One region of the Kosakonia pseudosacchari genome, then DNA from elsewhere that is predicted to be linked to it. Evidence: predicted binding sites of a transcription regulator. Region 1 holds the regulator's gene; each other region holds the start of a gene.
The links. The regulator PurR, encoded in region 1, represses purine synthesis genes. The targets are predictions, from matches to a motif close to CANGCAAACGTTTGCNTG.

Region 1 (3,279 bases):
ACCGTGCGACAGCTTGAGGAGTGGCTGGCTGTTCCGCTGTTTGAACGCCGCCATCGTGATGTCGAGCTCACGCCTGCCGGGGTCTGGTTTTTGAAAGAAGGGCGTGCTGTTATCAAAAAAATGCAGATCACCCGTCAGCAGTGTCAGCAAATCGCTAACGGCTGGCGCGGACAACTGGCGATTGCGGTCGACAACATCGTCAAACCTGAGCGTACCCGGCAATTGATCGTCGATTTCTATCGCCATTTCAGCGACGTTGAGTTACAGGTCTACCAGGAAGTATTTAACGGTGTCTGGGATGCGCTTGCTGATGGGCGGGTTGAACTGGCGATCGGCGCAACGCAGGCCATTCCCGTCGGCGGGCGCTATGCGTTTCGCGATATGGGGATGCTGAGCTGGAAATGTGTGGTTTCCAGTCGCCATCCGCTGGCGTCACTGGCAGGCCCGCTTAGCGACGACACCTTACGCAACTGGCCTTCACTTATCCAGGAAGATACGTCCCGTTCGTTGCCCAAACGTATTACCTGGCTGCTGGATAATCAGAAACGCGTGATCGTCCCGGATTGGGCGTCGTCGGAGGCGTGCTTATCGGCAGGATTATGCGTGGGAATGGTGCCGGCACACTTTGCCCGCCCACGGCTCGACAGCGGTGACTGGGTCGCGCTGACGCTGGAAAACCCCTTCCCGGACGCGGCGTGCTGCCTGACGTGGCAGCAAAATGAAGCTTCCCCGGCGTTAAACTGGCTGCTGGAATACCTGGGAGATAGTGAAACGCTGAATAATGAATGGTTACGGGAGCCGAATTAACGGCTCCGTAATAAGCGATTAGCGGCGGTAGTCGCGGAACGGACCATCGGCCACGGAACGGCGCTCAACCAGGCGCGGATGCACTTCAATAGACTGCGACTCTTCGCGCTTGTTGACGATGCGATCAAGCAGCATGGTAAACGCCGTTTCTCCCAGCGAGTCTTTCGGCTGGTGAATCGTGGTCAACGCCGGGGTGAAGAAGCGTGAGTTACGCACGTTGTCATAACCAATCAGGGAAATATCCTGCGGTACGCGTAAACCCATCTCATCGGCAGCGCACAGCGCGCCCATTGCCATAATGTCACCACCGCAAAAGACAGCGGTAGGACGATGCGCCTGACCGAGGATTTGCTGCATCGCGCGATAGCCGGATTCCGGCTCGAAATCGCCCTGGACGATCCAGCTTTCCGGCACGCTAATAAGAGCTTCTTCCATCGCTTTCATAAAGCCAGCCAGACGGCCAGCGCCAGTGTTACGCTCCAGAGGACCGGGGATCACGCCAATATCGCGGTGTCCGCGGTCAATAAGATAGCGCCCGGCCATATAACCGCCTTCAAAGGCGTTATCAATAACGGAATCCGTAAAGTCGGCCTTCGCTTCGCCCCAGTCCATCACCACCATCGGGATATGGCGGTACTCTTCGAGCATGCTTAACAGCGATTCCGGGTATTCGGAACACATTACCAGCAAGCCATCGACGCGTTTTTGCGCCATCATCGACAGATAAGCCCGCTGTTTTTCCAGGCTATTCCAGGCATTACCGAGGATCAGGGTGTAACCCTTCTGGAAGCACTTTTTCTCAACGGCTTCAATAATTTCAGCAAAGTAGGCCGCTTCACTGCTGGTGGCCAGCAAGCCGATCGATTTTGTGTGATTCACTTTCAGGCTGCGGGCGACGGCGCTGGGGGAATAGTGCAACTCTTTAATCGCCGCCCACACGGCATTGCGCGTTTCTTCGGCGACGAAACGGGTTTTGTTAATTACATGTGATACGGTTGTAGTGGAAACGTTTGCTCGTTTCGCTACGTCTTTAATCGTTGCCATCAGATATCACTCCAGACCATATCATAAGCTCCTGATAATACATAAGGTAAACGTTTGCCTTTAATCACCCTGTACCCATCAAAGGGGGTGCGGTACGCCGGGAAAACGACACTGGACGTCAGGAGGGGAGTCAATGGCCGGTACGCTAATAAATTTAGCGTCGAATTTTGTCTGATCTTGAGCAAAAGGGGAAGTATTAAAACGTTTCTCCTGCCAATTCCCGCAAGATTTTTAAGATAATTTGTGCAAAAATGCGTTATCTCACTTTTTGTGGGGAAATTAAAAAGGGGAAAATTGATGAGCACCGATCTGAAGTATTCTTTAATCACTACCGTCATCGTTCTGGGCCTGATTGTTTTCGGCGGTCTGACTGCTGCACTGCATTGATCTATCGCGAGGGAGAGCCTCTTCTCCCTCGGTTTTCTTCCCCCGCTATTGTTATCACTTCTGCAATAATCTTTTGTCATTCTGCTAACTTCTGTTTTTTGTGATAGCTGTCATACTTTTGACTTCAGCGACAGGGTCGCAAGTCGGCATGTCTATTTTGGAGTGACAGATGAAAATTAATTTCCCTTTGCTTGCCCTGGCGATTGGCGCCTTCGGCATTGGTACCACCGAGTTTTCCCCGATGGGATTACTGCCGGTTATTGCCCGCGGCGTTGACGTTTCTATTCCGGCGGCGGGGATGCTGATTAGCGCCTACGCGATCGGCGTGATGGTCGGTGCGCCGTTAATGACGTTGCTGCTGTCTCACCGCGGCAGACGCAACGCCCTGATCTTTTTGATGGCGATTTTTACGCTCGGTAACGTGCTGTCGGCGATTGCGCCGGATTACGCCACATTAATGCTGGCGCGTATCGTCACCAGCCTGAACCATGGCGCTTTCTTTGGTCTTGGTTCGGTGATGGCAGCAAGCGTGGTCGCGAAAGAGAAGCAGGCCAGTGCGGTGGCGACCATGTTCATGGGGCTGACCATTGCTAACATTGGCGGTGTCCCTGCCGCGACCTGGCTGGGTGAAACCATTGGCTGGCGTATGTCGTTCATGGCTACCGCCGGGCTGGGTGTGATTGCCATGGCGAGTCTGTTCTTTTCACTGCCGAAAGGTGGCGCAGGTGAGCGCCCGGACGTGCGTAAAGAGCTGTCGGTGCTGGTGCGCCCGCAGGTGTTATCCGCGTTGCTGACCACCGTGCTCGGTGCGGGTGCCATGTTCACGCTGTATACCTATATTGCGCCGGTGCTGCACACCATTACCGATGCCACTCCCGTTTTTGTCACGGCGATGCTGGTGTTGATTGGCGTTGGCTTCTCCATTGGTAACTATCTCGGCGGCAAACTGGCGGATCGTTCCGTAACCGGCACGCTGAAAGGCTTTTTACTTCTGCTGATTGCCATCATGCTGGCGATCCCGTTCCTGGCGCGCAGTGAAGT
Region 2 (3,279 bases), 720 kb from region 1:
GCGTACATCCAGGGGCGTGTTTTGCTGGCCAAATTTCGGCTCACCCTGATGTGCATCCCGGATGCGATCCTTGTACTTATTCCACAGCACGCTGCCCGCAACGGCGCCGCCGCCCACCAGCAAAGCACCCGTTCCATATTTCGCGAGCAATTTACGCGATGATTTACTGGCAACCAGCAGACCCGCCAGGCCACCTAATGCACCCGGCACCAATAAATTATTAAGCCCCTGCCCACCTGAACTCGGCGTCTGTGTATCACTTTTCTGACCAAGTAACGACTGCAGTTGATTTAACCAGCTCATAGAACCCTCGCTTACCATGATAGTTGTGCGCACAGAGTAAGCGAGGGGGATGTCAGGAAGTGTCTATATCTGAAAAGAATGGGAAAATGCGCTGTTACGATCGCGGCAGATACTCTGCGGTTCCAGCTTTACAATCGATGGCGACGCTATAGTGAATGTCCGTGCTTTTCCCGCGAACGGTTAACGGCACAACCCATTTATCATCCTTGCCAGTAATGTCCTTCGGATTGACCCAGGCAACCGGATCGGCCTGCCCCAGTTTCTTTTGATCATCAGCCCATCGAACAATACGATTCTGCAAATAATCCCGCTTAACACTGGCGGCAATGCCGTCTGCCTTGAGCCCCTCGCACGAGGGAAATTTCACCGACTTATCCGTGGCGGCATACGCCGCCGTGCTACCTGCCAGCAAAAGCAGACCAGTGAAAACTCCTGCTATTTTCATGCTTATCTCCTGGTTTTTACCCCTTCAAAGCATGGTACAAATTGCTGGCAGTGCAAGATCAGGCGACTTTCACGCGTTTCGCTGCAGTTTTGATATCCACAGCGTCAGCGGTTTCTGCATCAGAAGAGTCGGCCGGTGCCGCGTCTTCCGTTTCAGCACCCGGTAATTTGCCTGATTTCAGAATGCCGTTAAGCGCCTCTTTTTGCTCAGCAAGCCACAGCGCCATCTCATCACGCACGTTGTCTTCCAGTGCTACCGGCCCTGTTGCAAGCCAGTCACCGAGAACTTCGGCCAAATCGAGCATCTTATCGTAAGCGTCGGCTTCCTTTTTGCTGGCAAAAGACATTTTTTCCTCACCTTCACGAATGACTACGTATTTAACTTCTACCGCCATGATGCAGCCTCATTTAACTGTGTATTTATACAGTATAGTAGCGCGATGAAAAAACCACCGCAAGTGATAAAAGACAGACGCAAACGTTTTCGTTTATACTGCGCGCAAATTTTTTCTAACGGTACAATGCTATGACTCTTTTAGGAACGGCGCTGCGCCCTGCAGCAACACGCGTGATGTTATTAGGCTCTGGCGAACTGGGCAAGGAAGTTGCTATCGAATGCCAGCGTCTGGGTATTGAAGTGATCGCCGTGGATCGCTATCCCGACGCACCAGCGATGCATGTTGCGCATCGCTCGCATGTCATCAATATGCTCGATGGCACAGCGTTGAAAACGCTGGTTGCGCAGGAAAAGCCCCACTTTATCGTGCCGGAGATCGAAGCTATCGCCACCGATACGCTGATTGAACTGGAAGCGCAGGGTCAACATGTTGTCCCCTGCGCACGCGCCACCAGGCTTACGATGAATCGTGAAGGTATCCGCCGCCTGGCGGCTGAAGAGTTACAGTTGCCGACCTCCAGCTATCGCTTTGCCGACAGTGAAGCTGCCTTTCAGCAAGCCGTCGCGGAGATAGGTTTGCCTTGTATTGTAAAGCCGGTGATGAGCTCCTCCGGTAAAGGCCAGAGCTTTATTAAAAGCGCCGATCAGTTAGCAAGCGCCTGGGAATATGCCCAGCAAGGTGGTCGTGCCGGTGCCGGGCGCGTCATTGTTGAAGGCGTGGTCAATTTTGATTTTGAAATCACGCTGCTGACCATCAGCGCCGTCGACGGTGTTCACTTCTGCGCACCAGTCGGTCATCGCCAGGAAGATGGCGACTACCGCGAATCCTGGCAACCGCAGCAAATGTCGCCCCTGGCGCTGGAGCGCGCGCAAGCTATTGCCAGCAAAGTGGTGCTGGCGCTTGGCGGTTACGGTCTGTTTGGCGTTGAGCTTTTTGTTTGCGGCGATGACGTTATCTTTAGCGAAGTTTCTCCGCGCCCGCACGATACCGGCATGGTGACGCTGATTTCGCAGGATCTTTCCGAGTTTGCCCTGCATGTCCGCGCGTTTCTCGGCATGCCCATTGGCGCCATTCGTCAGTATGGACCGTCCGCTTCGGCCGTGATCCTGCCACGCCTGACCAGTCAGAATGTCACCTTTGATAATGTGGACAACGCTGTGGGTGCTGGCGTGCAGTTGCGCCTGTTCGGCAAGCCGGAAATTGCGGGTTCCCGCCGTATGGGGGTCGCGCTGGCTGTGGCAGATAACGTCGAAAAAGCGGTGGAATACGCCGTTGCGGCAGCGGCGGCGGTGAAGGTCAACGGGTAAACTGCCCTTCCTGTAGGGGCGTGAGTATTTACTGAAACGCACAAGGCCCCTTAATAAAGAAGCACCTGCCAGCCCCCTGAGAGTTAACTCTGGGGGCATTAACCAGAATCACATCTTTCGATGTCCGTGACCCAAGACGAGTCAGAGTCATAAAAAAAGCCCGGTCGACGTTATACAACCGGGCTTTTATCAGGCGGGCTTCAGGCCCAGCGAAAATTACTGTTTCGCGCCTTCAACTGCTTCGCGAGCCAGTTTAGTGATGCGATCGTAGTCGCCTGCTTCCAGCGCATCGGCCGGTACCAGCCAAGAACCACCGATGCACAGCACGCTTTTCAGCGCCAGGTAATCACGGTAGTTAGCCGGAGAGATGCCACCAGTCGGGCAGAAACGTACCTGCGAGAACGGACCCGCAATCGCCTGCAGCGCTTTGGTGCCGCCATTGGCTTCCGCCGGGAAGAATTTAAACTCCTTCAGACCGTAGTCCATACCCAGCATCAGTTCAGAAACGGTGCTGATACCCGGGATCAACGGGATAGTGCCTTCGGTCGCGGCTTTCAGCAGCGGCTCGGTCAGGCCCGGGCTGATGGCGAACTGTGCGCCAGCTGCGGTCACTTCTGCCAGTTGCTGCGGGTTCAGCACAGTACCCGCACCGACAATCGCGTCCGGCACTTCCTTCGCGATAGCGCGAATAGCATCGATAGCGCAAGCCGTACGCAGAGTCACTTCCAGAACGCGAACACCACCTGCAACCAGCGCTTTCGCCATTGGTACGGCGTGCTCCAGTTTGTTCACTACGATTACCGGCACTACCGGACCCGTTTTCAGGA
Region 3 (3,279 bases), 1.2 Mb from region 1:
TGATCATCGCCACACAAGCGTACGCACCGCGGATCTGGCGGTTGGTGGCGGCAATGGCGGCAAAAATGTTGTCTGCTTCCAGCGGATAGTGGCGGAAGTTATCCAGCTCGCTGGCAAAGATATTGAGCAGGATTTCAGAATCAGAAGTGGTATTAATGTGGCGACGCTTCTCTTCGAACAGCTTTTTACGTAGCTCGTGCGCGTTGGTCAGATTGCCGTTGTGCGCAAGCGTAATACCGTACGGGGAGTTAACGTAAAAAGGCTGCGCTTCTGAAGCGCTGGAGCTGCCCGCCGTGGGATAACGTACGTGACCAATACCCATATTGCCCTGCATACGCTGCATATGGCGGGCTTCAAATACATCACTCACCATGCCGTTCGCTTTACGCAGACGGAAACAGTTATTGGCATCAATAGTGATGATGCCCGCAGCATCCTGCCCACGGTGCTGAAGCACCGTCAACGCGTCATAAATCGACTGGTTTACCGGCATAAAACCGGCGATACCGACAATACCGCACATACGTCTTTTCCTCGTTAAGAGTTTGGTTTAGTAGGCGTAATTGTCGAAGACAGTCTGAACACGGACAGCGCGCAACAACCGGAGCGTACACGTAGTACGCGAGGATTGTGAGCACTGCCCAGGTTCAAAATGGCGAGTAAAATAGCCTAATACACCAAACTCTAAGCCACATCTCAGGGTTTATACCCTGGGCAAGAAACTCGACGAGCTTTGCAGATAGTCAAAGAACCACCTGATAATGAAGCTGAATTGCGGGATAAGCTGCGACTTCTGCCAGTCTTCGCTTTTTGACAGGCCTGTAAAGGTATCCAGAAAGAACAGAATGGCGGCGACGATCAGCACGCCGCGTAGCGCGCCAAAACAGATCCCCAACACCCTGTCAGTACCCGACAGGCCGGTTTTCTCCACCAGCGCACCGATCACATAGTTAACGATAGCGCCAACAATCAGCGTCGCGATAAACAGGACCGCGATGGCGATGCCATTGCGCACCAGTTCATCTTCAAAGCCCGTGAACCAGACAGACAGGTAAGTGTAGTAATGACTGGCAACAAAGAAAGCACAGCCCCATGTCACCAGCGATAACGCTTCACGAACAAAGCCGCGGATCAGGCTTACCAGACAAGAAAAACCAATCACCGCAATGATGGCGTAATCAATCCAGACCATATGTGTCCCACGATTTTACGCCCTGTCGTCCAGTTCGGGGCGCATTCTAACAGAAAAAGAAAACGTTTGCGTAGGGATTTCCTTCCCGCGCGGAAATAAAAATGGCGCTGAAAAAATATTCAACGCCATCGGAACTTTGGCCTCTTCGGGCGTGTTAATTAATGGCTTTCCCTGCCCTCTTACATCACAAAGTGAGGTAAGGTTTAGCTATTAATTCGCGCTATAGTTCATGACGACGCCGCTTAAGCCTGAAATCTGTTTAAGCTCACCGAGCGAATCTTTTAGCTTGTCCCGTGATGCATCCGGTCCCACCAGAATGCGGGTAATTTTACCCTGAACCGGGGTTGTCGGCGACGTGTAAACGCGATATCCCGCGCCACGCAATTTGCCCACCACTTCATTCACTTTATCGGCATTTTTCAGCGCGCCCAGTTGCACCACATACGCTTTACCGGTCGGCGCGGATTTATCTTCCTGCGCTTTCGCCGGCGCGTCGCTGGCCGCTGTCTGCTGCTCACGCGCGGCTGGTGGTTGCGCCTGCGGCTGCGGTTTTGGCTGCGGCTTCTCAACCGGTTTTGGCTTTGGCTGCTCCACCGGCGGACTGGTCACTTCCGGGTCCGGGCTGCCGTTCACCGCCAGGCGCGACGAATCCAGCGATGGCGCTGCCGCATTCCCGGCGCGCACCTCCTCCGCAGCCCCTTCCGGCGGCTGCGCCGGTAACGCTTGCGTTGCCGCAGGCATCATATCGGGCTCATCGCGATCGCCGGGTTTCGGCACCAGCGGAATGGCCGCAAACTCATCCTGGTAATGCTTTTTCTGCCCGTCGAGCAGCCCGGGAAGAATAATCACCCCGAGCGCGACCAGCACAATGGTACCCATCAAACGGTTCTGAAACTTACTTGCCACCGGTTCTCCCCGCTTTTTCCATCGCTTCCATGACATGCGCCACCGTGTGGAACGAGCCACACACCAGCACGGTATCGCAGGCGTCGGCGTCCGCCATTGCCGCCTGCCAGGCCTGCGCGACATCCGGCCATGCATGGCCGGTTTGCAGATGCGCCAGCAGTTGTTCCGCTGTCGCACCGCGCGGCCCTTCCAGAGGGGCACAATACCAGCTATCGACCACCGGCTCCAGACAGGCAAGCGTTCCGGCGATGTCTTTGTCATGCAGCATGCCAATCACCGCCAGCACGCGCCCGGTTTTCGGCTGCGCGGAAAGACGCCCGGCAAGATAGCCCGCCGCGTGAGGATTATGCGCGACATCGAGGATAAGACGCGGCGACTCGCTCACAATCTGGAAGCGTCCGGGTAAAATCGCCCCGGCGATGCCGTCGCGGATAGCCTGCTCACTCACCGCCAGTTTGCTGGCGCGCAGCGCAGCCAACGCCGTCGCGGCATTCGGCTGCGGCACCTGCGGTAGCGGCAATCCGTTTAACTCACCCTGCGCATCGCGAAAACGCCAGCTATCAGCGCCCACGTCATACTGCCAGTCCACGCCGCGACGCAGCAGATGCGCGCCTTTTTCCTGCGCCACGTCGGCAATGGTGTGTGGCATGTCGGGTTCGCCTACCACCGCCGGTTTCCCGGCGCGAAAGATCCCCGCTTTTTCGCGGCCGATGCTTTCTCGATCCGGCCCCAGCCAGTCGGTATGATCAAGCGCAATGCTGGTGACAACCGCGACATCGGCATCGACCAGATTGGTCGCATCCAGGCGACCACCAAGGCCGACTTCCAGAATCACCACATCGAGCTGCGCCTGTTTAAACAGCCACAGCGCCGACAGCGTGCCGTATTCAAAATAACTTAGTGAAATATCGCCACGCACAGCTTCAATTTCGGCAAACGAGTGGGTATGCGCGCTTTCGGCCAGCTCATCACCCTGTACGCGCACGCGTTCGGTGTAACGCACCAGATGTGGCGAACTGTAAACGCCGACGCGATAACCCGCAGCCAGCAGGATGGATTCCAGTGTGCGGCAGGTCGTGCCTTTGCCATTGGTTCCGGCAACGGTAAAGACAAACGGCGCGGGACGAAGCACATCAAGACGCGCCGCCACCTGGCTTACGCGCTCAAGGCCCAAATCGATG

Region 2: purT (formate-dependent phosphoribosylglycinamide formyltransferase) is a predicted target of PurR. The motif match lies at 1,219-1,236, and genes of this name have one in related genera.
Region 3: cvpA (colicin V production protein) is a predicted target of PurR. The motif match lies at 1,248-1,265, and genes of this name have one in related genera.

Annotation. Positions count from the first base shown of each region.
Region 1 is NZ_CP063425.1:2,154,757-2,158,035, forward strand. It holds gene punR (DNA-binding transcriptional activator PunR) at 1-807, shown strand, start outside; gene purR (HTH-type transcriptional repressor PurR) at 826-1,851, opposite strand; gene cydH (cytochrome bd-I oxidase subunit CydH) at 2,149-2,238, shown strand; gene IP581_RS10150 (MFS transporter) at 2,408-3,279, shown strand, end outside.
Region 2 is NZ_CP063425.1:2,874,726-2,878,004, forward strand. It holds gene IP581_RS13520 (tellurite resistance TerB family protein) at 1-303, opposite strand, end outside; gene yebF (protein YebF) at 398-748, opposite strand; gene IP581_RS13530 (YebG family protein) at 807-1,142, opposite strand; gene purT (formate-dependent phosphoribosylglycinamide formyltransferase) at 1,274-2,452, shown strand; gene kdgA (bifunctional 4-hydroxy-2-oxoglutarate aldolase/2-dehydro-3-deoxy-phosphogluconate aldolase) at 2,669-3,279, opposite strand, start outside.
Region 3 is NZ_CP063425.1:3,353,014-3,356,292, forward strand. It holds gene purF (amidophosphoribosyltransferase) at 1-523, opposite strand, end outside; gene cvpA (colicin V production protein) at 704-1,192, opposite strand; gene dedD (cell division protein DedD) at 1,403-2,098, opposite strand; gene folC (bifunctional tetrahydrofolate synthase/dihydrofolate synthase) at 2,088-3,279, opposite strand, start outside.